DNA from 3 places in the Zobellella sp. An-6 genome. Region 1 is predicted to be linked to each of the others. Evidence: predicted binding sites of a transcription regulator. Region 1 holds the regulator's gene; each other region holds the start of a gene.
The links. Region 1 encodes LexA, which represses DNA repair genes until DNA is damaged. Its sites were predicted from a motif close to ANCTGTNTNNNNANACAGNT; they were not measured.
Positions count from the first base shown of each region.

Region 2: a site for LexA is predicted at 5,042-5,061, ahead of ACT7DK_RS11050 (DUF4250 domain-containing protein). Genes of this name have one in related genera too.
Region 3: a site for LexA is predicted at 5,099-5,118, ahead of ACT7DK_RS09975 (YebG family protein). Genes of this name have one in related genera too.

Region 1 covers NZ_CP199259.1:295,646-305,814, forward strand. Annotated here, with positions in the region: gene ACT7DK_RS01320 (substrate-binding domain-containing protein) at 1-55, opposite strand, end outside; gene ACT7DK_RS01325 (branched-chain amino acid ABC transporter substrate-binding protein) at 374-1,489, shown strand; gene livH (high-affinity branched-chain amino acid ABC transporter permease LivH) at 1,583-2,506, shown strand; gene ACT7DK_RS01335 (high-affinity branched-chain amino acid ABC transporter permease LivM) at 2,503-3,744, shown strand; gene livG (high-affinity branched-chain amino acid ABC transporter ATP-binding protein LivG) at 3,741-4,505, shown strand; gene ACT7DK_RS01345 (ABC transporter ATP-binding protein) at 4,508-5,212, shown strand; gene glpE (thiosulfate sulfurtransferase GlpE) at 5,268-5,588, shown strand; gene glpG (rhomboid family intramembrane serine protease GlpG) at 5,585-6,418, shown strand; gene ACT7DK_RS01360 (flagellar basal body-associated FliL family protein) at 6,412-6,813, opposite strand; gene ACT7DK_RS01365 (chorismate--pyruvate lyase family protein) at 6,948-7,487, shown strand; gene ubiA (4-hydroxybenzoate octaprenyltransferase) at 7,484-8,356, shown strand; gene lexA (transcriptional repressor LexA) at 8,483-9,100, shown strand; gene coxB (cytochrome c oxidase subunit II) at 9,698-10,169, shown strand, end outside.
Region 2 covers NZ_CP199259.1:2,362,553-2,372,721, reverse strand. Annotated here, with positions in the region: gene ACT7DK_RS11075 (amidohydrolase) at 1-1,759, opposite strand, end outside; gene ACT7DK_RS11070 (metallophosphoesterase) at 1,909-2,574, opposite strand; gene adk (adenylate kinase) at 2,866-3,510, shown strand; gene hemH (ferrochelatase) at 3,577-4,545, shown strand; gene ACT7DK_RS11055 (hypothetical protein) at 4,568-4,942, opposite strand; gene ACT7DK_RS11050 (DUF4250 domain-containing protein) at 5,180-5,374, shown strand; gene ACT7DK_RS11045 (thiopurine S-methyltransferase) at 5,431-6,087, shown strand; gene ACT7DK_RS11040 (YjiH family protein) at 6,710-8,077, shown strand; gene ACT7DK_RS11035 (DUF924 family protein) at 8,140-8,676, shown strand; gene ACT7DK_RS11030 (YccT family protein) at 8,729-9,361, opposite strand; gene ACT7DK_RS11025 (sulfite exporter TauE/SafE family protein) at 9,469-10,169, opposite strand, start outside.
Region 3 covers NZ_CP199259.1:2,134,999-2,145,167, reverse strand. Annotated here, with positions in the region: gene mltG (endolytic transglycosylase MltG) at 1-774, shown strand, start outside; gene tmk (dTMP kinase) at 779-1,402, shown strand; gene holB (DNA polymerase III subunit delta') at 1,387-2,388, shown strand; gene ACT7DK_RS09990 (TatD family hydrolase) at 2,351-3,163, shown strand; gene ACT7DK_RS09985 (NfeD family protein) at 3,366-3,779, shown strand; gene ACT7DK_RS09980 (SPFH domain-containing protein) at 3,806-4,750, shown strand; gene ACT7DK_RS09975 (YebG family protein) at 5,131-5,400, shown strand; gene ACT7DK_RS09970 (ABC transporter ATP-binding protein) at 5,405-7,192, opposite strand; gene ACT7DK_RS09965 (GAF domain-containing protein) at 7,268-7,726, shown strand; gene proQ (RNA chaperone ProQ) at 7,814-8,359, shown strand; gene prc (carboxy terminal-processing peptidase) at 8,370-10,169, shown strand, end outside.

The sequences.
Region 1 (10,169 bases):
AGACGGTGGAGATGGACACTCCCGCCTGTGCTGCCACATCTTTGATGGTCGCCATGCTGACACCTCGAGCTGAGAAAGGCCACATAGTAACAAATGTCGTCGCCACATGGTGTTTTTGTACTCACTGCCCGGAGGGAGGTACCGCTGCAAACGGGTACATGCCGGGGAGATGCCGTCGTTCTGCCCGTTTTTTATACAAAGCCATGTGATGGCTGCCGTCCAGATGGGATCCGGCTTCACAATCTTTGTTTTTATTTTGTAACCAGCCCCATCTGAAGCATTTTTCTCTTGTGGAAATGGCGCACTAGGGTTAGAAAAAAGGGCAGACCGGATCATCTCCGGCAAGACCAATATCAGGACAGAGGGAATTTACATGGTCATATGGAACAAGAAGGCGGTAGCGGCCGCGGTGTTCGCCGCCCTGGGTTATGGGGCGGCCTTTTCCACCTCGGCGGAAACCGTAAAGATTGCCATCGCCGGTCCGGTAACCGGTGCCGTGGCCCAATACGGCGACATGCAGTTCACCGGTGGACGCATGGCGGTCGAGCTGCTCAACCAGTCCGGTACTCTGGGTGAGTACAGCCTGGAGGCGGTGGAATACGACGATGCCTGCGATCCCAAGCAGGCGGTGGCGGTGGCCAACCGCATCGTCAACGACGGTGTCCAGTTTGTGGTGGGTCACCTGTGCTCCGACAGCACCCTGCCGGCGTCGGACGTTTACGACGACGAAGGCATACTGATGGTGACCCCGGCCTCCACCAACCCCGCCATTACCGAACGCGACCTCGAATTCGTGATGCGTACCATCGGTCTCGACAGTGACCAGGGGCCGACCGCCGCCCGTTATATCCTGGAGCATGCCAAGCCCGAGCGGATCGCGGTGATCCACGACAAGAAGCAGTACGGCGAAGGCCTGGCCTCCAGCGTGCGTGACGCGCTGAAGAGTGCCGGCGTCGAGGTGGTCGCCTACGAGGGGATCACCTCGGGTGACAAGGACTTCTCGGCACTGATCGCCAAGCTGCAGCGGGAGCAGGTGGACTTCGTCTATTACGGCGGCTATCACCCGGAGTTGGGGCTGATCCTGCGGCAATCCGCCGAGAAAGGCTTCAAGGCCCGCTTTATGGGACCGGAAGGGGTCGGCCACAAGGACATCACCTCCATCGCCGGCGACGCCTCCGAAGGCCTGCTGGTCACCCTGCCCAAGAAATACGACCTGGATCCGGCCAACGCCGCCGTGGTGGAGGCGATCAAGGCCAAGGGCGAGGATCCCACCGGACCTTTTGTATGGACCACCTATGCGGCGGTGGAAGCCATCGCCGAGGGGCTCAAGCGGGCCGGTACCGAGCCGGAAGCGGTGGCCGAGGCGCTGCGTGCCGAGCCGGTGAATACCGTGATGGGCCCCCTGTCCTGGGATGACAAGGGCGACCTGCTCGGTTTCGAGTTCGGCGTATTCGAATGGCACAAGGACGGCTCCTCCACCCAGCTGTAAGGGGAGCACCTCCTGACGCAAGCGGGGCCTGCCGGCCCCGCTTTGGTATCACCCCGATTTTCCCGACCGCTCTTACGACAAGGACAAGGTTGTATGTCTGAGCCCGTGCTTTATTTCGTCCAGCAGCTGCTCAATGGCCTGACCATCGGCAGCACCTATGCCCTGATCGCCATCGGCTACACCATGGTGTACGGCATCATCGGCATGATCAACTTCGCCCACGGCGAGGTCTACATGATCGGCGCCTATGCCGCCTTCATGGTGATGACCGGCCTGATGATGGCGGGCATCGACAGCAGCTTCCTGCTGCTGACTTCCGCCTTCCTGGTGAGCATCACCCTGACCAGCGTCTACGGCTATTCCATCGAGCGGGTGGCCTACCGGCCGCTGCGCAACAGCAAGCGGCTGATCGCCCTGATCTCCGCCATCGGGATGTCCATCTTTCTGCAGAACATGATGCGCCTCAGCCAGGGCTCGCGGGACGTCGCCATGCCCAGCCTGATCCCCGGCGGCTGGAGCTTCGGCGAGGGAGGGTTCCAGGCCTCCCTGTCCTACATGCAACTGATCATCTTCCTGGTGACCTTCGTCGCCATGACGCTGTTGTCCCTGTTCATCTCCCGCTCGCGCATGGGCCGCGCCTGCCGCGCCTGCGCCGAGGACCTGAAGATGGCCAACCTGCTCGGCATCAACAGCAACACCATCATCGCGCTCACCTTCGTGATCGGCGCCGCCCTGGCGGCGGTGGCCGGGGTGCTGCTGGGCTCCTACTACGGCGTCATCAACCCTTACATCGGCTTTATGGCGGGGCTCAAGGCCTTTACCGCCGCGGTGCTCGGCGGCATCGGCAGCATTCCCGGCGCCGTGCTCGGCGGCCTGCTGCTGGGCGTGACCGAGGCCATGACCGGCGCCTACTTCAGCACCGAATACAAGGACGTGGTGTCCTTCGGCCTGCTGATCGCGGTGCTGCTGTTCATGCCCACCGGCATACTGGGCAAACCGGAGGTGGAAAAAGTATGAACAAGCTCAAACCCGCCCTCATCGCTGCCGTCCTGTTCCTGGTGCTGGCCGGCTGGCTGCTCGGCTTCCGGCTGGAAACCGCCGGTACCCGGCTGGTGGTCACCAACCGCCTGGATGCGGCCTGGGAATGGCTGGCCCTGGGCGCGGCCCTGGTGTTGCTGGCGCAGCTGTTCCAGACCCAACTGCGCCAGCCTTTCCGCTACCTGTCCGACCGCAAGGGCCACTTTGCCCTGCCGGCCCCGGAAGAGCAGCCCTGGCTGTACCGCATCGTCACCGTGCTGGTGCTGAGCGCCCTCATCATCTGGCCCTTCGTCGGCTCCCGCGGCGCCGTCGACCTGGCCACCCTGACCCTGATCTACGTGATGCTGGGGCTGGGGCTGAACGTGGTGGTAGGCCTGGCCGGCCTGCTGGACCTGGGCTATGTCGGCTTCTACGCGGTGGGTGCCTATACCTATGCCCTGCTCAACGCCTACCTGGGACTGGATTTCTGGACCTGCCTGTTGATCGCCGGCGGCATGGCGGCCCTGTTCGGCTTTCTGCTCGGTTTTCCGGTGCTGCGCCTGCGCGGGGACTACCTGGCCATCGTCACCCTTGGCTTCGGCGAGATCATCCGCATCCTGCTCAACAACATGACGGAATTGACCGGTGGTCCCAACGGCATCGCCGGTATTCCCAAGCCGACCCTGTTCGGGCTGGAGTTCGAACGCCGGGGCGAGAACCTTTTCCACGAGTTCTTCGGCATTGCCTACAACTCGGGGCACAAGGTGATCTTCCTCTACCTGCTGGCACTGGTGCTGGTGGTGTTCACCATCTTCATCATCAACCGGCTGCTGCGCATGCCGCTCGGCCGGGCCTGGGAGGCGCTGCGCGAGGACGAAATCGCCTGCCGCTCGCTCGGCCTCAACCCGACGCTTATCAAGCTGAGCGCCTTCACCATCGGGGCCGCCTTCGCCGGTTTTGCCGGCAGCTTCTTCGCCGCCCGCCAGGGCTTTATCAGCCCCGAGTCCTTCGTGTTCATCGAGTCGGCCATCATCCTTGCCATCGTGGTGCTGGGCGGCATGGGCTCGCAGATTGGGGTGGTGCTGGCGGCCATCGTCATGACCATACTGCCGGAGCTGACCCGGGAGTTTAACGAATACCGCATGCTGTTGTTCGGCCTGCTGATGGTATTGATGATGATCTGGCGACCCCAGGGCCTGCTGCCGATGCACAGACCCCACATGGAGCTGAAATCATGACCGAGCTGTTAAGGGTATCCGGCCTGACCATGCGCTTCGGCGGCCTGGTGGCCGTGGACGGGGTGGCGCTGTCCCTGGGAGAGCGGCAGATCGTCTCGGTGATCGGCCCCAACGGGGCCGGCAAGACCACGGTGTTCAACTGCCTGTCCGGCTTCTACCGGCCGAGCGGCGGTACCGTCAATTTCAAGGGGCAGGAGATCCAGGGCATGCCCGGCCACAAAATCGCCCGCCTCGGCATGGTGCGTACCTTCCAGCACGTACGCCTGTTCAAGGAGATGACGGTGCTGGAAAACCTGCTGGTGGCCCAGCATCGTCATCTCAATACCAACTTCCTCTCTGGCCTGTTCAAGACCCCCGGCTTCCGCCGGGCGGAGCGGGAAGGGCTGGAGCGGGCCCACTACTGGCTGGAAAAGGTGAGGCTGACCGAGTTTGCCAACCGTACCGCCGGCAACCTGGCCTACGGCCAGCAGCGCCGGCTGGAGATCGCCCGCTGCATGGCGGCCCGGCCGCAACTGCTGATGCTGGACGAGCCGGCGGCGGGGCTTAATCCGAACGAGACCCATGAGCTGGATCGACTGATCTGCGATCTGCGCGACAACGAGGGGGTCAGCATACTGTTGATCGAGCACGACATGAAACTGGTGATGGGCATCTCCGACCATATCTACGTGGTCAACCAGGGCCGGCCCCTGGCCGACGGCACCCCGGAGCGGGTGCGCAACAACCCCGACGTGATCAAAGCCTACCTGGGAGAAGCCTGACCATGCTGCAAGTGGAGAATGTGAGCGCCAGCTACGGCAAGATCCAGGCGCTGGAGGAGGTGTCCGTCCATATCGACAAGGGGGAGATAGTCACGCTGATCGGCGCCAACGGGGCGGGCAAGACCACCCTGATGATGGCCATCTGTGGCGACCCCAAGCCGACCCAGGGGCGGGTGCTGTTCGAGGGGCAGGACATGAGCGCCCTGGACACTGCCACCATCATGCGCAAGGACATCGCCATCGTACCCGAGGGGCGGCGGATCTTTTCCCGGCTGACGGTGGAGGAAAACCTGCACATGGGTGCCTTCTTCGTGGACAAGCACGAGCACGAGGGCCTGCTGGCGGAGGTGTACCAGATGTTCCCCCGGCTCAAGGAGCGCATGCACCAGCGGGCCGGGACCATGTCCGGTGGCGAGCAGCAAATGCTGGCCATCGGCAGGGCACTGATGAGCAAGCCGCGGCTGCTGCTGCTGGATGAGCCGTCGCTGGGTCTGGCTCCCATCATCATCGCTCAGATCTTCGACATCATCGCCCGTCTACGCGAGGAGCGGGGCATGACCATCTTCCTGGTGGAGCAGAATGCCAACCAGGCACTGAAGTTGGCGGACCGCGGCTATGTGCTGGAAAACGGCCGTATCGTGCTGGCCGACACCGGTGCCGCCCTGCTGGTCAACGAGCAGGTGCAGCGGGCCTACCTGGGCGGGTGATGCCAAGGCCGCCGCTATTGGGTAAACTGCCCTAAATTCATGCGAGGAGTGAGTGATGGAGCAGTTTGCCCATATTTCGGTGGCGGAAGCGCACACCCTGCTGGCCGAGGGTCGCGCCCGGCTGGTCGATATCCGCGATCCCCAGTCTTTTGCCCTGGCGCACGCCGAAGGGGCCTTCCACCTGACCAACGACAGCCTGGTGCGGTTCACCAACGAGGTGGACTTCGACACTCCGGTCATCGTGATGTGCTACCACGGCATCAGCAGCCAGGGCGCGGCCCAATACCTGATCCACCAGGGCTTCGAGGAAGTCTATAGCCTGGATGGCGGCTTCGAGGCCTGGCGCCGCACCCAGGCGGTGGTCGGGGCCGGATGAAGCTGCTGCTGGTGCTCGATGATCCGCGCCGGGCCCAGGCCTTTGTGGATTATTTGGCCGATATCGGGCTCAAATGCGAACTGACCCTGGACGACGACAACAACGTCAGCATCTGGCTGGTCAACGAGTCCCGCTACCAGGAGGCGCTGCAGGAGGTGAAACGCTTTCTGGCCGAGCCCCTGCATCCTCGTTACCAGGACGCCTCCTGGCGTCAGGGCGACACCCATGTCCGCTTTAGCCATGATCGCCAGGCGGCGGGTTGGCTGAGCGATCTGCTGCGCCAGACCGGACCGGTGAACCTGCTGGTGCTGCTGGCCTGCCTGCTGGTCTACGGCCTGAGCTGGCTGGGACTGCCGATGTTCGGCTTGCTGTCCTTTCCGCCCCGCTGGGAACAACTGCTGGGGCTGGAGTTCTGGCGCGCCTTCACCCCGGCGCTGCTGCATTTCTCCCTGATGCACCTGGTGTTCAACCTGTTCTGGTGGTGGTATCTGGGGGGCATGGTGGAACGGCGCCTGGGACACGGCAAACTGTTGTCCCTCTTGCTGGTGGCGGCGGTGTTGCCCAACCTGATGCAATACTGGGCCAGCGGCCCCCGCTTCGGCGGCCTGTCCGGGGTGGTCTACGCCCTGTTGGCCTATGTCTGGCTCAGCGGGCGGCTCAACCCGCTGCGGGGCATCGGCCTGCCGGATGGCATGGCGGTGTTCATGGTGGTGTGGCTGGTGCTGGGCTTTGCCGGCGTGCTGGGACCGGTGGCCAATCTGGCCCACCTTGGCGGCGGCCTGATCGGCCTGGCGCAGGCCCGGCTAGACAACAGCTCCCGGCGTTACTGATAGAGGAAGTTGGTGAACAGCAGGCGGCGGATGGGTGCCTGGCCGGTTTCCTTCAGCAGCAGGTCGTTCAGTCGGCGCAGGCCTTCGCTGGCCAATTCGGTGCGGGCGGCCAGGGAGCGGATCTCCTGCTGGTTCTTTTCTGCCAGCAGGTTGTTGACGGCGTCCCGCAGCAGCGGCATATGCTGCTCCACCAGCGGCATCTGGTCGGCCTGCTCCAGCATCAGCTCGATGGACACGCGGATATAGCCCAGGGTCTGGCCGGAGTTCTGGTAGTTGGTAATAATGTCCGGCGTCATGGTGTAGTATAGGGGCCCTTCGGAAGTCGGGGGTGCTTCCTGTGCCTGGGCGCGGCCCGTCGCCGCCAGCAAGATGCACAGCGCAGCGATGCGTAGCATAAACAATGTCTCCAGCCTTGGTTTCTGGAGCGCATTGTTTAAACAAATACCGGGCCGGTCAAGTAAATACGTGATTTTTAAAGCAACTGAGTCGTGTCTTTTTATATGTGTATCCGTTATTTCAGGAATCAGCCGTGACGCCCTCTGTCGATCATCTCTGGCACTGGACGGCGGCGCTGCCGCAGCGGCGGCCCACCCTGTGCGATTGGCTGCGGGATCCCGGTTCCCTGACCGAGCGTTTGCGCCGGCACAGTCGTGACTTCCGGGTGGAGGTGCTGGCCAGCGATGTCCTGTTACCCCTGAGCCCGGAACAGATGGCCCTGCTGGACACCGAACTGGCCTATTGCCGGGAAGTCTTGTTGTATTGCGACGGCCGGCCTTGGGTCTATGCCAGTTCCCTCTATTCCCCGGCCACCCGGGCCGCCATGCCGGAGCTGACCGGCCTGGGACGGCGTGCCCTGGGGGAGCTGTTGTTCGATGCCCCGGACCTGCAGCGTTCCTCCTTCGAGTTCACCGAACTGGCGCCCGTCGACTATGAACGGCTGGTGGCGCGGGCAGGGGCGACTGGCACCCTCTGGGGCCGGCGGTCCGTGCTGGCCACCGGGCGAGCCCGGGTGCTGGTGACCGAGCTGTTCCTTCCCGCCGTGCCCGCCTATCAGGAGCCTGTAACATGACCACCCTGACTTCGCCTTCCCGCCCGCGCTGGCGTGCCTACATGGCGCTGGCCCGCATGGACAAGCCCATCGGCAGCCTGCTGCTGCTCTGGCCCACCCTCTGGGCCCTGTGGATCGCTGCCGACGGCCTGCCTTCCCCCTGGGTGCTGCTGGTGTTCGTCGCCGGGGTGTTTTTCATGCGCTCCGCCGGCTGCGTGATTAACGACTATGCGGACCGCCATATCGACGGCCACGTCAAGCGCACCCAGGCCCGGCCGTTGCCCGCCGGCGAGCTGACCGAACGCCAGGCGCTGGGCTTTTTCGCCCTGCTGGTGGGCCTTTCCTTTGTGCTGGTGCTGACCACCAACGCCCTCACCATCGGCCTGGCCTTTGCCGGCCTGTTCTGGGCCGCGCTCTATCCCTTTATGAAGCGGTTTACCCATCTGCCCCAGCTGTTTCTGGGTATCGCCTTCTCCTGGGCCATTCCCATGGCCTTCTCCGCCCAGGCAGACAGCCTGCCGGCCGGGCTCTGGTTGTTGTTTGCCGCCAACCTGTGTTGGACGGTAGCCTACGACACCATGTACGCCATGGTGGACAGGGATGACGATCTCAGGATTGGGGTCAAGTCCACCGCCATCCTGTTCGGCCGGCGTGACAAGCTGATCGTCGGCCTGCTGCAACTGGCCACCCTGCTGCTGCTGGTGGCGGCCGGTCAGGTGTTCGCCCTGGCTGCGTCTTTCTACTGGGGGCTGTTGGCCGCCGCCGCGTTGTTCGTGTACCAGCAGCGACTGATCCGGGACCGGGAGCGGGCGGCCTGCTTCCAGGCTTTCCTCAACAATAACCATGCGGGCATGGCGGTGTTTGCCGGCCTGGCCTTGGCGCAGTGGTAACCCTATCGCCGCCCTTGGCTACAAGGAAAGGCCGGCCGGGAGGAGCGACACCGTGGTTTATTGTGCTTGCCCTGCGGGATTTACTGGATATACTGACAGTTAGCTGTATAAAAAAACAGGTTTCCTATGAAAGCGCTAACCCCTCGCCAGTCCCAGGTGCTGGAGATCATCAAGGAGCATATCCAGCAGACCGGTATGCCGCCCACCCGTGCCGAGATCGCCCAGTCCCTGGGCTTCAAGTCCGCCAATGCCGCCGAGGAACATTTGAAGGCCCTGGCCAAGAAGGGGGTGATCGAGATGATGCCCGGCACCTCCCGGGGGATCCGCCTGGCGCAAGAGGAGGAAGCGGGAGAAGAGCCGGGTCTGCCGCTGATCGGGCGGGTAGCCGCCGGTGAGCCCATCCTGGCACAGCAGCATATAGAGAGCCATTACCGGTTGGATCCGGCCCTGTTCCATCCGCCGGCAGATTTCCTGCTACGGGTCAAGGGAATGAGTATGAAGGACATCGGCATCATGGACGGCGACCTGCTGGCGGTGCACAAGACCGGTGAGGTGCGCAACGGCCAGGTGGTGGTGGCCCGGCTCGACGACGAGGTCACGGTCAAGCGCTTCCGGCGTCAGGGCAGCAGGGTCAGCCTGCTGCCGGAGAACGAGGAGCTGTCGCCCATCGAGGTTGACCTGCGGAGCCAGGAGCTGATCATCGAAGGCCTGGCGGTGGGCGTGATCCGCAACAGCGATTTTTAAGAACCTGTTGGCAATCTTTTGTTCTAGGCCAACGGGCACTACTCCGCCGACACGCCGTGGGATCCGATACTCATCACTTCGACCTGCTGCGAACATTCACTGGATGTTCGGTCAGGCCGAAATGGCTCGTCACGGCGGACAAGCTCGCCCCATGGGGGCTCCACCGCGCCTTCCCTGGCGCGGTGGGTCGGTGCAGCCGCAGCCTTTGTCCCCCAAAGCTCAGCGGCGCCTATTGCCTCTTCGCTGGGTGGCCACAGGCCGCCTAACAAAAATCATAAACAGGTTTTAAGCCACTTGCTTCCCTGGGGATGGGGGCCTAAGATGCGCTTCCCGCTTCCCGCTTCCCGCTTCCCGCTTCCCGCTTCCCGCTTCCCGCTTCCCGCTTCCCGCTTCCCGCTTCCCGCTTCCCGCTTCCCGCTTCCCGCTTCCCGCTTCCCGCTTCCCGCTTCCCGCTTCCCGCTTCTTTTTCATTTTTTTACTTTTTCATAATCAATGCTTTACTTAGTGTGTGCCGGACCGATGGACGCGGTGGTTCGGTAAGCACTGACTCTCTTTCGAGTGCGCCAAAATAAAGGACTAAGACTTTTGGGGGTGCGTGTGAAGCCGATTTTTCTGCTGCTGTCGCTAGTGGCACCGCTGCCCGTGTGGGCGCAAAGCCGTCTCAATATGACCCAGGGGGTCACCGATATCAGCCAGAAGGTGTATGGCCTGCACATGACCATACTCATCATCTGCGCGCTGATCGGCCTGGTGGTGTTCGGGGCCATGTTCTGGGCCCTGCTCCATCACCGCAAGTCCAAGGGGGCCAAGGCCGCCCAGTTCCATGAAAGCACCAAGGTGGAAATCCTCTGGACCATCATCCCCTTCCTGATCCTGGTGGCCATGGCCATTCCCGCCACCCGTACCCTGATCGCCATGGAGGACGCCAGCCAGTCGGATCTGACGGTGCAGATCACCGCCTCCCAGTGGAAATGGCACTACCGCTACTTCGATGAGGACGTCGAATTCTTCAGCCTGCTCGCCACCCTGCCCCAGGAAATCGACGGCAGCCTGCGTAAGCGCGACAACT
Region 2 (10,169 bases), 2.1 Mb from region 1:
GCGCCGGCGGCCGTTGATGGTAGGGTTCGACATGGGAGCCCTGGAACAGCTCACGGCCGGCGATAATGGTTCTTTCCACCGCCAGATCCCGCAGTCGCCGGGGATCGATGCTCAGGGGATCTTCCGCCAGCACCACCAGATCCGCCACCTTGCCCGCCTCGATGCTGCCGCGCTCCTGTTCGTCGAAGGTCAGGTAGGCCGGTCCCCGGGTGTAGGCCCGGATCGCCTCTTCCACGGAAATCGCCTCTTCGGCACCATAGACCTTGCCGTCATGGCCGAGGCGGTTCACCGCCGCCCAGATCCCGAGCAGGGGGCCATGCGGCAGGCCGTCCGAGCCGTAGGCGATGCGGATGCCGTGATCCAGCAGGGAGCGTTGCGGGTTCTGCCGCTCCAGCCGGTTGCCGCTCACCGCCGCCAGCATAAAGGCGTTGTTGTAGTAGGTATAGTTGGGCTGGGTATCGACGATCAGCTCCAGCTCGGCGATCTTGGCGAGGGTCTCCTCCGGCGGCCTGATGGTCAGGTGATGCAGATGGTGGCGGTGATCCTCCCGGGGCCGCTCCCGCAGCACCCGCTCCAGCACCTCGACCGCCTCGACCACGGCGGCATCCCCTATGGTGTGGATACCGAGCTGCCAGCCCAGCTCATGGGCCCGGCTGGCCACCCGGTACAGGCTGTTCTTGGGGATCACCGTCACGCCGTCGAAATTGCCCTCCCGGTTTTCCCAGGGGCCGCGTTCATCGAAGCGCACCTGGCCGTCATAGGGTTTGAGGGTCCTGAAGTCCGGTACCGCTATGGCGCCGTCCATGCTCATCTTGATGGCGCCGAGTTTCAGCCGTTCATCGCCAATACCGGTACGAAAACCGAGTCCGTCGAGTTCGGCCAGGCTGGACTCGACATCGTCGTAACCGGGAAACAGGAAAATCTGCAGGGTGGCTCGGGGCAGTTCGTCGCCCCAGCGCTGGTAGACATCCTGGATCAGGCGCAACTCGTTCGGGCGCACGCCGGCGATATTGACGCTGGTGACCCCCATGGGCAGGAATTTTGCCAACTGGGCGCGCAGGTTGTCCCGGGCGCTGTCGTCACTCAGCGCCGGGTTGGGGATGACCCGGGTGGCGTAGCGTCGCGCGCCCATGGTCAGTACGCCCTGTGGCTCGCCCTGCTCGTCCCGTACGATAAGCCCATCCTTGGGGTCCGGCGTGTCCTTGCTCAACCCGGCCAGTTCGATGGCCCTGGAGTTGAGGGTGAGCTTGAGCACGCCGCAGGCCAGCATCACCGGGTGGTCGGGCACGATGGCGTCCAGCTCCCGGCGGTCGGGCATCTGCATATGGCAATGGGGGCGGTTCATCATCCCGACCAGCCAGTCACCGGCCGGCACCTTGGCGGCCTCCCGGGCCAGTATTTCCGTTAACTGATCCGGGGTGGGAATGCTGAAGGTGGCACCGAAGGGGCGGGGGCCGGTCCCCACGTGGATATGACCGTCATAGAAGCCGGGCAGCAGGGACTTGCCCTGCAGATCGATCTGCCGGGTATCGTTTCCGGCCAGCTCCTGCAACTGATCATGGCTGCCGACCGCCATGATCCGTCCCGCCTTGATGGCCACGGCGTCGGTAATGTCGAAGTGGTCATTGACGGTGATGACCCGGGCATTATAGTAGATGGTTTCGGCTTCGCCCCCGTCCGTAGCGGCCCCGGCGGAAAAGGTCATGGCAGAAGCCAGGAGCATGGCCGACCATGCCGTTTTGTCTCTTGTGTTATCCATCGCGTTTCCTTTATCACATCCATTTGCCTGACGGTGGTAATTTCTGCTAACCAATTGTTATGAAATTGCTAGCAAGTGGCATCACACTGCATCCGGGCCACCGAAGCCAGGGCCAACCGACATGGTGCGGTGGTACCAGGCTCGGCGGCTCAGAGCCAGCTGCGGATTTCCAGCAGGGTCAGATGCCCCCGGGGGGTGAAGGCGCCGGTGTCGATATACAGCATGTTGCCGAGTCGGGTAACCTCGGGGACTATGCTGTGTCCGGCCAGGACCAGGTCGACATGGGCGATGGGCGTGGCGTCGCGTCGGGCCAGCCGCTCCCGGGCCCATACCAGCTGGGCAAGCTGGACCGGGGTGAGTGGCCGGTGCAGGCTGTGCCAATCCCGCTCGGGGACCTCGGCGTGTACCAGGCCGACCTTGCTGCCGTTCAGCTCCACTTCGATGGCATGGGGCAGGCGGGCGAGGGCGGTGCGGGCATAGGCCTTCAGCTCGGACCAGTCGTACTCGAAGCCCCATTGGCCACCGTTCATGACCCACTGCGCCAGGGCCCCGGGGCCGGCGCATTCCAGGGCGGCCCACATCATCTGCTCATGATTGCCCTGCACCGCGAAAAACCAGGGCTCGAACACCAGGCTAAGGCAGTCGAGGGAGCGGGGACCCCGGTCAATCAGGTCGCCCACGCTGAACAGACGGTCACGCCCGGGATTGAAACCGACCTCGGCTAGGCTGGCGCGAAGCGCGTCAAAGCAGCCGTGCAGATCGCCGATGGCGAAGTCGTTACCTCTGGTGTTGGCGCTGAACGTCTGCAGCTGCATGCCTTGCTCCCCGGAGGACCCATATTGCCATGCCCTATGTTCAGTTTAGTGCCCATCCCGGGTGCAGATGAGGGACACCGAGCAGGCGGACCGACCGTTATCCGGGGTATGATGGCCAGGCGATTCCCCGGCGGGGAGGCAGGTATCGTTCGGCACGGCTGTGAAGGCGAGGCTTGCCGTCAATCTCATCAATAGGTCTAACAGGGCCTTCCTCTCCCTTGTCCCCATGCCGGTGTCATGACACAATCATGCCCCAAATTATGTAATAACTAATCAGAAGAGGACGCTGTTATGCGCATCGTTTTGCTGGGTGCTCCGGGCGCGGGTAAGGGAACGCAGGCTCAATTCATCATGGAGAAGTTCGGCATTCCGCAAATCTCCACCGGTGACATGCTGCGTGCCGCTATCAAGGCCGGCACCCCGCTGGGGCTGAAAGCCAAGGAAGTCATGGATCAAGGACAACTGGTCTCCGACGATATCATCATCGGTCTGGTTAAAGAGCGCATCAGCCAAGACGACTGTGCCAAGGGCTTCCTGCTCGACGGTTTCCCGCGCACCATTCCCCAGGCCGACGCCATGAAGGAAGCCGGTGTTCCCGTCGACTACGTGCTGGAATTCGCGGTGCCGGACGAAGAAATTGTCAAGCGCATGAGCGGTCGCCGGGTGCATCCGGGCTCGGGCCGGGTTTACCACCTGGTGTACAACCCGCCCAAGGTGGAGGGCAAGGACGATGTCACCGGCGAAGAGCTGGTGATCCGTGCCGACGACGAGGAAAGCACGGTACGCAAGCGCCTGGCGGTGTACCATGAGCAAACCGCACCGCTGATCGACTACTACAAGCAAGAGGCCGAAGCCGGTCATACCCGCCACTACAAGGTGGATGGTACCCAGTCGGTCGAGCAAGTCAGCCGCGAACTGACCGATATTCTGTCTTAATTCTACCGTTCTTCGGCCGGGTGCCCCTTGGCTCCCGGCCTTTTCTATTCAGGATATGGTAACAAGGTGAAAACAGGCGTCTTACTGGTTAACCTGGGTACCCCCACCGCCCCCACCGCCAAGGCGGTAAAAATTTTTCTCAGCCAGTTTCTGCACGACCACAGGGTGGTTGATCTTCCCAGGGCCTTGTGGTGCCCGCTGCTGCACGGCATCATTCTGCCCTTCCGCTCGCCCAAGGTTGCCAGGCTTTATCAGTCGATCTGGTGGGAAGAAGGCTCACCCTTGATGGTGATCAGCCGGCACCAGCAGAAGGCACTGGGCGAGGCGCTGAAGGAAGCGGGCATCGACATGCCGGTCGCCCTGGGCATGAGCTATGGCGAACCCTCCATGGCGACGGCCTGGCAGGAGCTGAAATCGGCCGGCGTGGACAGGGTGATTCTGTTGCCGCTTTACCCCCAGTACTCGGTCAGCACCACGGCATCGGTGTTCGACAGCTGGGCGGGACTGATGAAAAAAGAACGCCTGGTGCCGGCCTTTCGCTTTATCCACGACTACCATGATCACGGCGGTTATATCCAGGCGCTGGCCGAATCGGTCCGCCGGCATTGGGAACAGCACGGCCGGGGTGAGTTGCTGTTGCTTTCCTACCACGGCATCCCCAAGCGCTACGAAGATGAAGGCGACCCCTATGGCCGGCAATGCCACCGAACCTCCGAACTGTTGGCCGCCGAACTGGGGCTGGAGCGTCACCAGTGGCGCACCACTTTTCAGTCTCGCTTCGGGCGTGAAGAATGGCTGCAGCCCTATACCGACGACACCATGAAGGCCCTGCCGGGGGAGGGCGTTAAACGGCTGGACGTGATCTGCCCGGCCTTTTCCGCCGACTGCCTCGAAACCCTGGAAGAGATCGCAGAGCAGAACAAGGGGCTCTTCATGGCCGCTGGTGGCGAAGCCTATCATTATATCCCCGCCCTGAATGATCAGCCCGGCCATATCCGCATGATGATGGATCTGGTCTGCCGCGAGCTGGCGTAACCTTTTCTTTTCCGGCCCTGCCTCAGTGCAGGGCCGGCATCTCGTTAGTTGGCGCAATCAGGAATACCCTGTTGCGGTGCCGTTGTGCCGCCTGCTCGAGTGACTGACGTTGCCCGGCCACCGGCCGGCATTGCCAGCACACCACCGCCGCTATGCCTTTGTGAGCGATGGCCCGGTGCACCAGGCCGAGGGGCTGCAGCACTCCCTTGCCCATGTCGACGACCAGGGCCGGGTCCACGCCGGTGGTGGCCAGGGCGCGAGGCGACAGGGGCGCAGGCGTGTTGAGCATCAGTATCCATCCGCGGCGGCTCCGGCTGATGGCGGCCAACTCGGCCAGCAACTGGCCCTGGCGGCCGTTGCTCCAGTCTTCTATCCACTCGACCAATGTGGTGGCCATGGCGGTGGGTTCTGCTGGGCGCTGCCACTGCCGGGACAAGGCGGGAACAGCCTGAACGCGCGATAACAAGATGGTGGCCATATGCACTCCCTGTTGTTTTACTGTTTATATATACAGTATCGATCATCGAGGGGACAGGTCAAGAAAAATACTGTTTAAATTTACAGTATTGTGGGCTGGTGGCCCACGGGGCCCAATCTATACTGACTACAAAAGAACGGCAGCCAGGAGAGGGACATGAACAAGGCACAACTGGAACAGATGGACGATCATATGCTGCTCAGCATCCTCAACGAAAAGCTGCGCCTGGAGTGTGAAAGCCTGGAAGCCCTGCTGGCGCTGTATGAGCTGGACAGCGGCCATGTAAACGCACGCATGGCCCGGATTGGCTACCACTACGACACTGGCAGCAACCAGTTCAAGGCGGCTTGAAATGACCGGATGAGTCCTGAGATAGTAGTCCTCCTTATTGTATTACGGGAGATGAAATGGACGCCCAATTCTGGCATCAACGCTGGCAGTCATCGCGCATCGGCTTTCACCAGCAGCAGGTTAACGAACTGCTCAGCCGTTTCTGGCGGCAGCTGGGGGTGCCCGAGCACACCGAGGTGTTGGTGCCCCTGTGCGGCAAGAGCCGCGACATGCACTGGCTGGCGGAGCAGGGCCACCATGTCGCCGGCTTCGAGCTGTCTCCGCTGGCTATCCGCGATTTTTTCAGTGAGGCGGGCGTATTGCCACAGCAACAGAAGCTGGTTCATTATCTTTGCTGGCAAGCCGGCGGTTTCAGCCTGTATGAAGGCGATTTCTTCCAGGCGGAATCCCTGGGCAGGCGTTTCGATGCCGCCTACGACAGGGCTGCCCTGGTCGCCTTGCCCGAGCCGGTCAGGCCGCTCTATGCCCGTTTGCTGGCGCGGCTGCTCAATCCGGGGGCGGCCATGCTGCTGGTGACCCTGGATTACGCCCCGGTGCAGCACGAGTCTCCTCCCTTTGCGGTGAACGAGCAGGAAGTCAGGCGGCTGTTCGGGGCCGATTTCGAGGTGACCCTGCTTGGCCGCATCGCAGAGGGAAACAGCAACCCCCGGGTGGCCAGCGGCGAACGGCAGTTTTTCGATGAACTCTGCTTTGTGTTGCGGCGAAAGTCGTAACTCCGAAAGCATGACTCCCGCTTGAGGGCGCCGGCCGGCAGCCGGGCGCCCCGCCTTCATCACATCTGTAGCCGCATAGCCGGTTCTGGATGCCGACCCCGCCGGCATATGGAGCCGGGCGCCATCCCCGGGGTCTATTCACTCATGGCACCGTATCCGGCCCGATAGCCTGTTGCCGAAAAAACAACGATGAACATCGCGGCGATGTGGTGAAATGCCCTGTCTCCGGCGCTGTCAGGCGTCACCGAAATATGCCGGCGGCCCGGTGTACACCGGCTGCCCTGGCGCTTCATGCCCACGCTGTACCATCAGGCTTGTTTCCGTTTTGTGCGCCGGATCTGTTTGCATGCGCGTACAAAATCCTTATACTCCCCCCTGAAATTAACAATGCAGAACAAATATCTAACAAGATCCATATTTTTGGGTTTATGTTTCGATTAAATGTTTTGATTAAATATATTTGGCTATAAAATAAGTATTCAGCAAGCCATCTCTTTATTGGCAACTTATGCGCTTAAAAGTTGTTTTTATTCTGGGTTGGTTGGCTGGGCTGCATAAAAGTGCGGTTTTTTACCTTTTTTAGCCGAGTTGGGTGCTGTTGCCCGATAAGGAAGGAGTAACCATGGAAAAGACGTTGACGGTGCAGGGCGAGGCAAGCAAGCGAAACCTGCTGATGTTCCTGCTGCCCTCGCTCGCGGGCATACTGCTGTTTATGACTCCGGTCAGCTATAACGGCGATCTCACCATCATGATAGCGGTACTGGCCAAGAGCCTGCAGGCGCTGTTGTCCGACCGGCTGACGGCCATCGTCACCGTGCTCATCACCCTCTCGGCGCTGCTGTCGTTGCTGACCACCCTGCTCAAGCCGGCCTTCGTGACCCGCAGCCTGTTCCTGAATACCCTGTTCAACGTGCGGCCGGTATGGCTGGCGAGCCGGCTGCTGGGCGCGGCCTTCGTGCTGATGGTCTTTACCCAGTCCGGCCCCGAGCTGCTGTACAGCGGGGACACCGGCGGCCTGGTGCTGAACGACCTGCTGCCAGTGCTGTTCGCGGTGTTCATCTTTGCCGGCCTGCTGCTGCCGCTGCTGCTGGACTTCGGCCTGCTGGAGTTCGTGGGCACCCTGCTGACCGGCCTGATGCGCCCGGTGTTCCGCCTGCCCGGCCGGTCGGCGGTGGACTGCATGGCCTCCTGGCTGGGCGACGGCAGTGTCGGTATCCTGCTGACCAGCAAGCAGTACGAAGGCCACCACTATACCCAGCGTGAAGCGGCGGTGATCGGCACCACCTTCTCGGCGGTGTCCATTACCTTCAGCCTGGTGGTGCTGGCCCAGGTCAAGCTGGAGCACATGTTCGTGCAGTTTTACCTGGCGGTATGCCTGGCCGGCATAGTGGCGGCCATAGTGGTGCCGCGGCTGCCGCCGCTCAGCTGGAAGAAAGACACCTTCATCAATGGCGAGACCCGCCCGGCCGACGATGAAAGCACACCCGCCGGTTATTCCCGCCTGAGCCACGGTTATGCGTTGGCCCTGGCCCGGGCCGGCAAGGTAGAGGGCATGGGGCAGGTGGCCCGCACCGGGGTGCACAATGCCCTGGACATGCTGTTCGGCGTGTTGCCGGTAGTGATGGCCTTCGGTACCCTGGCATTGGTGGTGGCGGAAACCACGCCGTTGTTCACCTGGCTGGGCCTGCCCTTCGTGCCGCTGCTGGAGCTGCTGCAGATCCCGGAAGCCGCCGCCGCTTCCGAGACCATAGTGGTGGGCTTTGCCGACATGTTTATTCCGGCCATTCTCGCCACCTCCATCGAGAGCGACATGACCCGCTTCGTGATCGCCGCCCTGTCGGTCACCCAGCTTATCTACATGTCCGAAGTGGGCGCCCTGCTGCTGGGCAGCAAGATCCCGGTCAATATCGTCGAGCTGTTCGTGATCTTCCTGCTGCGGACCCTGGTCACCCTGCCGGTGATCGCCCTGATCGCCCACCTGGTGTTCTGAGCCCGCCACTTCCCGAAGCATCCCCTATACTGTGGCCACTAGCCATGGTAGAGGGGATGTTCATGTATCAGTCTGTACTGCAATTCTGGTTTGAAGAACTGGACCCGGACCAGTGGTGGGTGAAGAGCCCCGAGCTGGATATGGATATCCGCCGCCGCTTCGGCCGGCTGCACGCCCAGGCCTGCCTGGGCGAACTGTTCGAATGGCGCACCCGGACCCGGGGAAGGCTGGCGGAGATCATCGTGCTCGATCAGTTTTCCCGCAACATTTACCGGGGCAGGCCGCAAGCCTTTGCCGCCGATGGCATGGCCCTGGTGCTGGCCCAGGAGGCGATAAGCAACGGTGCCGAGAAGGGGTTGAGTCCGCAGGAGCGGTTGTTTCTCTACATGCCCTTTATGCACAGCGAGTCGCTCAAGGTGCACGACGTGGCCCTGGCGCTGTTCGAGCAGAACGGCCTGACGGACAACCTGGAGTTCGAGGTGCGCCACCGGGACATCATCGCCCGTTTCGGGCGCTATCCCCATCGCAACGCCCTGCTGGGGCGGGCGTCTACCGAGGAAGAAAAGCGGTTCCTGGAACAGCCCGGCTCGAGTTTCTGACCAAATGAAAAAAGGCACCCGCGGGTGCCTTTTCTGCGCAATGACCTGCCGGTTATTGCTGCTGGATCAGCCAGATCTGGAAGGCGCGGCGGGTGTCCTTGTCGGCGGCGTTCCACCAGTGTTTCAGCATGTCCAGGGCATCGGCATCGACGGCGGCCTCGCCGAATTTTGCCTGGGCGGCGGCCACGGCGGCCTCGGTGCGACCGTTGAAGGCCTTGCCCTGCTCCTGCAGATAGCTCTGGATACCGCGGCCGGTATCCAGGCCGGCCGGGGTGGGGATGGTGAAGATATCCGCCTCCATCACCCGGCCGCTGGCCTTGTCGACCACCCGCAGTTGGGTCTCCTGTTCGCGCAGGAACTGGCGTGTAAGCTGGTAGTTGATGGGGGGGCTGTAATCAAGACTCAACTGAGCATCAGCCGGAACCTCAAGGGTGATAATAACGGGATCGCCGTTCAGCAGGCGTACTTCCGAGCGGTTTGAAAAGTCCTTGGTATAGGCCACGGCAAACTGGTGCTTGCCCTCACCGATCTCCACCTTATGGATGGACTTGGTGATGCTGTTGGCGGTTTTTTCGCCATCCACCAGGTAGATCTGGTAGGGCTGCTGGGCTTCGAAGGTCGCCGCGCTGGCGCCAAAGGACAGGCCGGCAACAACCAGGGCGGCGAGGGTTGAACGCATTTTCATCTGGGGCTCCTGAGCCATTATGATTCCCGTAACGGGCTGCTAAGTAATTGAACCAAATACCCACTAAAGCGCAGGATTGTGGCAATTAATGGCCCGGAGCGCAACGGTCAAAACCAGGCCTGCCAGGCGAGCTTGGCGGAGATGGCCAGCACCATCAGCACGAAGATGGGGCGGATAAAGCCGCCGCCGAAACGAATGGCGGAGCGGGCGCCGATAAAGGAGCCGGCCATGATGCCGAGGCTTAAGGCGAGGCCCAGCAGCCAGTCCACCTGACCCAGGGCGACGAAGGTCAGCAGGGAAACGAAGTTGCTGATAAAGTTCATCGGCTTGGCCAGCCCCGAGGCGAGCAGGATATTCAGCCGGTACAGGGCCATGCCCGACACGATCAGGAAGGCGCCGGTGCCGGGACCGAAGGCGCCGTCGTAGGCGCCGAGCAGCAGTCCCTGGCCCCACTGGCGGCGATACAGCCGGGGCCCGGCCTTGGGCAGTTGTGTCCCCTGGGGCTCGCGCTTGCGGTTGAGCACGGTGTACACCGCCACCATCAGGATCAGCAGCGGCAGGGCCTTTTCCAGCCAGACGGCGCTGATCTGGTTGATAAGCAGGGTGCCGGCCAGGGCGCCCAGGGCGGCGGCCAGGCAGGCCCGCCACCAGAAGGCCGGGGTAAAGAGCCGCTGGCGATAAAAGGTCGTGGCGGAGGTCAGCGAGCTGATGCTGGCGGCGACCTTGTTGGTCCCCAGCGCCAGGTGGGGCGGCAGGCCGGCGCTGAGCAGGGCGGGAATGGTGATAAGGCCGCCGCCGCCCGCCACCG
Region 3 (10,169 bases), 1.8 Mb from region 1:
CCCGAACTGACGGCGGTGCGGCAGGGTACCTACAAACTGGAGCCCGGCACCCGGCTGCGCGACGCCCTGATGAAGTTTGTCGACGGGGACATCTATCACCTGCGGATCACCCTGGTGGAAGGGTTGCGCCTGGCCGATTGGCAGAAGCGGTTGGCGGAGGCGGAATATCTGGACGTGGAGTCGGACGGCCTGTCCGAGGCCGAGCTGGCGGCCCGGCTGGGCGTGGAGCAGGGACGGCTGGAAGGTCTCTTCCTGCCGGAAACCTACAGCTACACCCCGGGTGATACGGATGTGTCCATTCTGCTGCGGGCCCGCCAGGAAATGCAGCGTTTCCTGGATGAGGCCTGGGCGGCGCGGATGAAAGGGCTGCCCCTCAACAGCCCTTACGAGGCGCTGATCCTGGCCTCCATCATCGAAAAGGAAACCGGCATCGCCGAGGAGCGGCCGCTGATCGCCTCGGTGTTCGTCAACCGGCTGCGCAGCGGCATGCGGCTGCAGACCGATCCCACCGTTATCTACGGCATGGGCGACAGCTTCAACGGCAATATCCGCAAGCGGGATCTGCAGACGCACACGCCCTACAACACCTACATGATAGACGGCCTGCCGCCCACGCCCATCGCCATGCCGAGCAAGGAGGCCATCATCGCCGCCCTGCAGCCGGTGGAGAGCAACTATTACTATTTCGTGGCCATGGGCGAGGGCCGGCACTATTTTTCCAGGACCCTGCGCGAGCACAACAGTGCCGTGCGTCGCTACATTCTGAAAAGGTAAGAGCATGAGCCGCTTTATTGTGATCGAAGGATTGGAAGGGGCCGGCAAGAGCACGGTCCAGCGGCATGTGGTGGCCTGGCTGGAGGCCCGGGGCTGTACCGTGATCAGCACCCGAGAACCGGGCGGCACGCCCTTGGCGGAGAAGATGCGCGCCCTGGTGAAGGAGGTGCACGAAGAGCCCCTGACCATGGAGGCCGAGTTGCTGCTGATGTACGCGGCCCGGGTGCAGCTGGTGAAAAACCGTATCCAGCCGGCCCTGGCGGCCGGTACCTGGGTGGTGGGGGACCGGCATGATCTCTCGTCCCAAGCCTATCAGGGGGGAGGGCGTGGCATAGCGCCCCGTCTGATCCGCCAGATCAAGGAGGCGGTGCTGGGTGACTTTGCCCCGGACCTGACCTTTTATCTGGACATCGACCCGGCCCTGGGCCTGAGCCGTGCCCGAGCCCGGGGCGAGCTGGACCGTATTGAGCGGGAGCAACTCGGCTTTTTCGAGCGCACCCGGGCACGTTACCTGGAGCTGGTGCGGGAAGACGCACGTTGCGAGCTGATCGATGCCAGCCATTCCCCGGATAAGGTCAAGGCCGAGGTGCTGGCCTGTTTGGAGCGGCGCTTGTGTACCCTTGGCTGAGCGCCTCTCTGCTGCAACTGCAGGCGCGGGTGAGGGAGGGGCACCTGGGCCATGCCCTGCTGTTGAAAGGAATGGCCGGCCTGGGCAAGGGGCTGCTTGCCGGCGAGTTGTCGCGCATAATATTATGCCAACATACTAATGTGGCCCCCTGCGGTCACTGCCATGCCTGCCGGCTCCATGCTGCCGGCAACCATCCGGATCTCCATATGCTCACCGGCGAGGAGCGCAGCATAGGTATCGATGCGATCCGTGGGCTGGGGCGGGTACTGGGCGAGAGTGCCCGTCTGGGCCATGGCAAGGTGGCGATCATCATGCAGGCGGAGAAAATGACCGAAGCGGCCGCCAATGCACTGCTGAAAACCCTGGAAGAGCCGGCGGGAGAGGCCACCCTGGTGCTGACTTCTTCCCGGTCGGAACGGTTGCTGCCGACCATCCGCAGCCGTTGCCAGCAGTGGTTGCTGCCGCAGCCTTCACCCACCATGGTGCTGGCATGGCTCGCCGGGGAAGGCCTGGCCGCCAACCAAACGGTACTCAACCTGAACCAGGGCTCGCCCTTGCATACCCGCGACTACCTGGCCCGGGGCGCGGATCGGCAGCGACAACAGGTGCTCGAGCAGTTCGCCGCCCTGGCGCAGCAGCCGGGGCCGGCGCTGTCGGGCTTGCAGTCATCCCTGCTGGAGCAGCCGGAGCAGTTGCACTGGCTGCACCTGCTGTTGCAGGATGCCCTGCAGCTGGCCCTGGGACTGCAGGCGCCGCTGCGTCTGGCCGACGTCGAGCCGCTGAGCCGGCGTCTGGGACGACTCGGTCCGGTGCGACTCGAGTCCACCCTGGCCGGTCTGGTCGAACTGCGACGGATCCTGCAACCCGCCAGCGGTCGTCCGCTCAACGCCGGCCTGCAGCTCGGCCTGTGGCTGGCTCTCTGGGCCCGACCGGCCACCGGCCCCCATCATGACACTATTCATTCAGGAGACGGTTTTGCTGGTTGATTCACACTGCCATCTGGACAAACTCGACTACGGCAACAAGCATGCGAACATGGCCGAGGTCATCGACAAGGCCGCCCGACGCGGCGTTGATCACATGCTGTGCATCGGTGTGGGCCTGTCCTCCTTTCCCGCCATGCTCGACGCCATCGCCCCCTTTCCCCAGGTGTTCGCCTCCTGCGGCGTACACCCCCTGCACCAGCAGGACGAACAGAACGATCCGGCCCTGTTGCGCCGGCTGGCCGCCCATCCATCGGTGGTGGCCATCGGCGAGACCGGTCTCGACTACTTCTATGCCCCCGAGACCGCCGCGCTCCAGCGCCGGGCCTTCGAGCAGCACGTCGACGTGGCGGTGGCGCTGGACAAACCGTTGGTGATCCACACCCGCAGTGCCCAGGACGACACCCTGGCGGTACTGCGCGGCGGTGGGGCCGAACGGGTCGGCGGTGTACTGCACTGCTTTACCGAGTCGCTGGAAATGGCCGAAGCGGCCATGGAGCTCGGTTTCTACATTTCCATTTCGGGTATCGTCACCTTCCGCAGTGCCGATACCCTGCGCGAAGTGGTGAAGGCACTGCCCCTGGAGCGGCTGCTGGTGGAGACCGACTCCCCCTGGCTGGCTCCGGTGCCGTTCAGGGGGGAGGAGAATGAGCCTGCCTATACCCGTACCGTGGCGGAATACATCGCCAAGCTGAAAGGCGTTTCCCTGGAGCGGGTGGCGCAACAGACCACCGCCAACTTCTTCGAGCTGTTCAAGCTGGCCAGGGCGGCCGTTTAAAACCGCGAAGCTGAAGGGGAGCAAGGAGCTTTCCCTGCTCCCCTTTACACCGGCGGTGCGTCAAGGGAGCCAGGGGGCGGTTGCCGGCAAAGCGGCCTTCTCCGTCACGCTTCACGTGGCGTTAGTCCAAAGCCATTTCCATCCCCCTCGGCCTCCACTATAGTAGCGATGTCTCGTTTGTGTCTTTCATTGGAGGTCGTCTTTGCTTGCCTGGCATCTCTGGCTGATGGCCGCCTTGCTACTGCTGCTAGCAGAATTACTGGGTACCGGTTTCTTCGCCTTCGCCATGGGGCTGGCGGCTCTGGTGGCCATGGTCGCCGCGCTGCTGGGCGCCGGCAGCGCGGTTCAGTGGTTCAGCTTCGCCCTGGCCGCCGCCGTGCTGGCCCCGCTGCTGAAGCGCCTGTTCCGCCGGCTGTCTCCCTCCCGGCGAACCAGCGCCCTGGCCGGCGAGGGCCGTAGGCAGCAGGGAGAGCTGGTGCAGTTGGCTTCGGGGGAGTTTCGTCTAAAACTGGAAGGCGACCTCTTCCTGGTGCGGAGTGATTCCGGCGCCGAGCTGGTGGCCGGGCAACGGGTTGTGGTGCGTCGTTTTGACGGCATTACCGCCGTGATTGATTAACAGAAGAGGAAGAGTCCATGGATGTCATGTTATTGATAACAATTATATTTTCCTTATTGATCCTGGTGCTGTTGATCAAGGGGCTGATGATAGTGCAACAATCCGAAGCAGTGGTGATAGAGCGGCTCGGCAGCTACCAAAAGACCCTGGCTCCCGGTATCAACTGGATCATTCCCTTCGTAGACAAGCCGCGTTCCATCAAGGTGCGCCGCTACCAGGCCATAGCAGGAGAAAATGTCGCCGTGGTGCAGGAAGAGACCCGCATCGACCGGCGTGAAACCGTGCTCGATTTTCCGGCCCAGTCGGTGATCACCGCCGACAACGTCAGTGTCACCGTCAACGGCGCCCTCTACTTCCAGGTGATCGATCCGGAGCGGGCGGTGTACCAGACCGAGAACCTGATCCAGGCCATCGAGATCCTGGCCAAAACCTCCTTGCGCTCCGAGGTAGGGAGAATGGAGCTGGACAAATTGTTCGAGTCCCGCCAGGAGATCAACGACAAGCTGCAACTCGTGATGGACGAAGCGGGCAACAAATGGGGCGTCAAGGTGACCCGGGTCGAGATCCAGGACATCAATATCCCGGTGGAGGTGGAAGATGCCATGCGCAAACAGATGGCCGCCGAGCGGGAACGCCGCGCCCTGGTGCTGCAGGCCAGCGGGGAGCGGGAAGCCGCCATCGCTCGGGCCGAAGGCGAAAAGCGCTCCAATATCCTGGTAGCAGAAGGGGAGCGGGAAGCCGCCATCCTGATGGCCGACGGCCAACGCCAGGCCATCGACAAGGTACTGTCCGCCGGTAACGAGAAGCTGGATCCGCAGCTGGTGGTGGGTTACCTGCTGGGACTGGAATACCTGAAAACACTGCCGGAGATCGGCAAGCAGGGCGATCGGGTGTTTCTGCCCTACGAGGCCAGCAGTGTGCTCGGTGCCGTAGGCAGCATCGAGGCCTTGCTGAAGGGCACAGCGAAATAGCGGCGGGACATCGGGAAGCCATCGGCTTCCCTTATTTTTTACACGCACAAACTCAACATAATATTGCCAGGGGCGCAGCGTCGGTGTCCTGCTCCGGTGGGTGAACTCGGGCAAAAAAAGCCAGGTACAAAATCCGTGTACCTGGCTTAGGGGAATGGCTCATATGCTGAGCCGTGCGCTAGTGAGAAGGCACCAAAAGGTGCGCTTCAACCTAAACTATTGGTCAGAATCCCGGAGGCTGCCAGCAGAAGGGGGAAAAAGTTCACTAAGGCCCGATAATCTATCGTTTTCCGCCGATGGCGATGGGCGCGTCCGAGCGAGGGGCTTGCAACCGGAGCGATATCGAATTACTGTATTTATATACAGATAAGGAGTTGATTATGGCCGTGACCATACAGTATTTGGTAGTGAGAAACGGAATCGAGAAAATGACGTTCACCAACAAGAAAGAAGCGGACGCTTATGATCGCCTGCTCGACCTGGCCGAGCACCTGGACGCGCTGCTGGCCTCGGCGCCGGTAGCCCTGGGCGAGGATGACCGCGAGGCGCTGGCCCTCTATCTGGCCCAGCACCAAGAGCAGCTTGCCGGACCCAAGAAAAAAACCGCCAGGAAGACGGACAAGGCCGCCGATATCAAAGTCGTCGCCTGAGCCCTCAATAGTAAAGGGTACGGTAGAGTCCGGGCTGCTCCAGCAGTTCGTGATGGGTGCCGGACTGGCTGATCTTGCCGTCTTCAAATACCAGCACCCTGTCCGCCTGGCGTACCGAGCTCAGTCGGTGCGCCACTATCAGGGTGGTTCTGCCACTCAGAAAATTCGCCAGCGCCTGATGCAGTTTCTGCTCGGTTTCCGTATCCAGCGCCGAGGTCGCCTCGTCCAGGATGACGATGGCGGGGTTTTTCAGCACCATGCGGGCAATGGCCAGGCGCTGTTGCTGGCCGCCCGACAGCCGTACCCCGCGCCGGCCGAGCTCCGTGTCCAGACCCTGCGCCATGGCGGCCACTACCTCATCCAGCTGGGCAACCCTGAGCGCCTGCCAAAGGTCGATATCGGCGTGCTTATCCCCCAGGCTGAGGTTGGCCCTGACCGTATCGTTGAACAGTACCGGTTGCTGCAGCACCGTGGCCACGTGTTCACGGATGGTGGCGAAGCCGATGTCCTTGCAGTTGACGCCACCGAAACGGATTTCGCCGGCATCGGCGGGGTAAAGACCCAAGAGCAACTGGATAAAGGTGGACTTGCCGCCGCCACTGGCTCCCACCAGGGCCACCTTTTCCCCGGCCCGGATCTGCAGGCTCACATCATCCAGCACCTTGCGCTCACCGTTGTAGGAAAAACTCAGTCCCCGGACCTCTATCGGCAGGGTGGTCACACCCGCAAAGGGGTTGAGGCTGCCCGCAGGATCCGGTTCGCCCCCCAGGGACAGCAGACGGTTGATACGCTTCAGGGCCGCGCTGGCGGCGTAGAAGGAATACTGCATGTTGAGCAGATCCTGCACCGGTCCCATCATGAACCAGAGGTAGCTGAACACCGCGAAAATCTGGCCCACGGTCAGGTCGGTGTAAAGCACCATGATCATGCCCACCGCCCGGAACAGCTCAACCCCGGAGAGGAACAGCAGGAAACTGGCCCGGCCGGCGGCCTCGCTCTTCCAGGCGTAGTCGATGGCGGTGTCGCGCACCGCACGTGCCCGGTCGATCACCCGCAGCAGGTAGTGCCGCTCCCGGTTGGCGGCGCGGATCTCGTGGATGCCGTCCAGGGTTTCCACCAAGGCCTGCTGGAACAGTTCGAAGGCACTGTTTTCGTTACGCTTCAGGTGTTTGACCTTGGCACCCAGGCGGCTGGAGAAATACACCACCACCGGATTGAGCAGCAGGATGAAGAGCCCGAGCTGCCAGTTGATCAACAGCAGCACCACCGCCGTGCCGACCACGCTCAGCAGGCTGATCAGCAGCCTGCTCAGGGTTTCTCCAAGAAATTTGTCGAGGGTTTCTACGTCCGTGACATAGTGGGAGCTGACGCTGCCGGCACCGATGGATTCGAAAGCGCGCAGGGGGGTTTTCATCAGCTGCCGCGCCAGGCGCTGGCGGATCTGAAAGGTCAGGTGCTTGGCCACCCGGGCGAACTGCCGCCCCTGGATGATATTGAAAGCCAGCGACAGGGTGCGCAGCGACAGGGTGGCCACCAGTATCGCCAGTATGTAGCCGACGCCGCCTTGCCAGGCGACAGGCAATATCCGGTCCAGCCAGCTCAGCAGGGTACCCGGGCTGTCGAGCAGCACCTCGTCGACCAGCAGCGGCATCAGCAGCGGCACCGGCACCGCCAGCAGGGTGCCGACCAGGGCGAAGAGGTGGGCATAGAGCAACAGGGTACGATGGCGTTGCATCATGCGGATAATGTCCGGCCACTGCAAAACCGGGGAGCTGAGACTTTTTTTATCCATCAATCACCATCATCGGGTTTTCATTTGGAGAAAGGGCAGGTAAGTTAGGCGAAAATAAACGGCGCTTTCTCTTTTATGTCTGAAAAATCTGCATTTTATCAAAGCCTCACCGCTCAGGCACTGGCTCTGTGCGAAGGCGAACCCAACCGCATCGCCAAGCTCGCCAACCTGACCGCCCTGCTCAACCTGGCTCTGGACGAGATCAACTGGGTCGGGTTTTACCTGCGCGAACAGGATACCCTGGTGCTGGGGCCCTTTCAGGGCAAGCCGGCCTGTGTCCGTATTCCGGTCGGCAAGGGGGTATGCGGTACCGCCGTGGCCAGCGGTCAGATCCAGCGCGTAGCCAATGTACATGAATTTGCCGGCCATATCGCCTGTGACGGCGCCAGCAATTCAGAGATCGTGCTGCCCCTGGGGCAAGGCGAGGCCATCTGGGGGGTACTGGATATCGACAGCCCCCGCTTGGGCCGTTTTGATGAAGACGACGAAATCGGCCTGCGGCAACTGGTGACCACGGTCTTGCCGCAGCTGTAACGGCGGGGTCGCTTTTGTCCGCGTGCCCTTTATAATGAGCATGTTTCAACGGGCGGTACGCCCTCAGGTCTTAACCCAAGGTATTTCATGGAAAACTCGGAAAAGCTAAAAAACAGTAAAGAAGTCATCGCCTACCTGGCGGAACGCTTCCCCCAGTGCTTCGTCGCGGCCGGCGAGGCCAAACCGCTGAAGATCGGTATTTTTCAGGACCTGGCGGAACGCCTGGCGGAAGACCCCAAGGTATCCAAGACGCTGCTGCGTACCGCTTTGCGCCAGTACACATCCAGCTGGCGTTACCTGCATGGCCTCAAGGCCGGCATGAGTCGGATCGATCTGGACGGAAACCCTTGCGGTGAACTGACTCAAGAGCACATCGACCACGCCAAAGGTGCCCTCAAGGAAAGCAAGGAAAAGGTGTTCGGCGCCCGCAAGGACAAGCCGGCTGCCCGGAAGCCGCGTCCAAAGGCCCGTAAGATCGATCCCGCGAACTTGTCCGTGGAACAGAGTGTCAAAGTATTGCTGGGCAAGTCTCCGGTTCCCGCTACCATTAAGGAAGTGACCCGGGACGATGTCCAGGTGGAGCTCAAGACCGGGATGTCGGTACGCGTCAAGTTTGAACATCTTATCCTCTAAGGAGTAGGGTTTGACCAGTCACGGAATTCGTTTGTCCCTGGTGGCCGCCGGTATTCTGGCTGCGGGCATGGCTTGGGCCGTGCCGCCGGCCATCGATGCCTCGGCCATCCCCGTTTTGGCACCGGAAGGTCAACATGCGGCCGCCAGCAAGCGGATTACCGCCCTGTTCACCCGCTCTCATTACCAGCAGTTCCAGCTGGATGACGCCTTCTCGGAAGAAATCTTCAACCGTTACGTCGAAAGCCTGGATTTCGGCAAGAACATCTTCACCCGGGACGACATCGCCCGCTTCGGCCGTCACCGGCACAGCTTCGACGATCTGCTGAAGGCCGGTCGGCTCGAAACTGCCTTCGAGATGTACAACGAGAGCCTGCAGCGGCGGTACGAGCGCCTGGTCTACGCCCTGTCACTGCTCGATACCCCCATGAGCTTCGATGGCAACGAAGAGTACCAGTTCGACCGCAGCAAGGCGGACTGGCCTCGCGACAGCAGTGAGCTCGACGAACTCTGGCGGCAGCGGGTCAAGTTCGATGCCCTGAGCCTGGCCCTGGCCGAGAAGGACTGGGACGAGATCAAAGACACCCTGACCAAACGTTACAACAATGCCATCAAGCGTCTGTCCCAGAGCGAGAGCGAGGACGCTTTCCAGAGCTTCGCCAACGCCTTTGCTCGGGCCATAGAGCCCCATACCAGCTATCTGAGCCCGCGCAATGCCGAGCGCTTCGAAACCGAGATGAATCTCTCTCTCGAAGGCATCGGCGCCGTGCTGCAGGCCGAAGACGATTACACCGTGATCCGCTCCCTGGTGCCCGGAGGGCCGGCGGCCAAATCCAATGAACTGCAACCCGAAGACCGCATCATCGGGGTGGGGCAGAGCATTGAGCAGATCGTGGACGTGATCGGCTGGCGGCTGGACGAAGTGGTGGACCTGATCAAGGGGCCCAAGGGCACCAAGGTCTGGCTGCAGATCCAGCGTGGCCAGGCCGTGGCCGCCACGCCCCGCGTGGTTGAACTCACCCGCGACACCGTGCGCCTGGAAGACAGGGCCGCCAGCGGCAAGGTCATCGAGGTGGACGGCGACAGCATCGGCGTGGTCGAAATCCCGAGTTTCTACGTCAACCTGAGCGTGGACGTGACCAAGGAGATCGACAAGCTCAAGCAGCAAGGGATCAGTGGCCTGGTGATCGACCTGCGCGCCAACGGCGGCGGCGCCCTGACCGAGGCCTCGGCGCTCACCGGCCTCTTTATCGACAGCGGTCCCGTGGTGCAGATCCGCGATGGCCTGGGCCGGATTTCGGTCAACAGCGATGAGGACAACCAGCGGGTCTATGATGGCCCCATGGCAGTGCTGGTAGACAGATACTCGGCCTCGGCCTCGGAGATCTTCGCCGCCGCCATGAAGGACTACGGCCGGGCCATCATCCTGGGTGAGAATACTTTCGGTAAGGGCACGGTGCAGCAACATCGCAGCCTGGCGCGGATCTACGATCTCTATGAAAACCCCATGGGCTTCGTGCAGTTCACCATCGCCAAGTTCTACCGTATCAACGGCGGCAGTACCCAGAATAAAGGCGTGAAGCCGGACATCCCGTTTCCGACCGCCATCGAGGCGGAGGAAACCGGCGAGAGCATGGAAAAGAATGCGCTGCCCTGGGATCAGATCTCCAGCCTCGAGTTCGGCCGCCTTCAGGACCTGACGCCCTTGCTCGGCAAGTTGCGCCAGTGGCATCAGGCTCGCATCGAGCAGGATCCGGAGTTCGCCTATATCTTCGAGGACATCAGGGAATATCAGCGGCTCAAGGACAAGGAT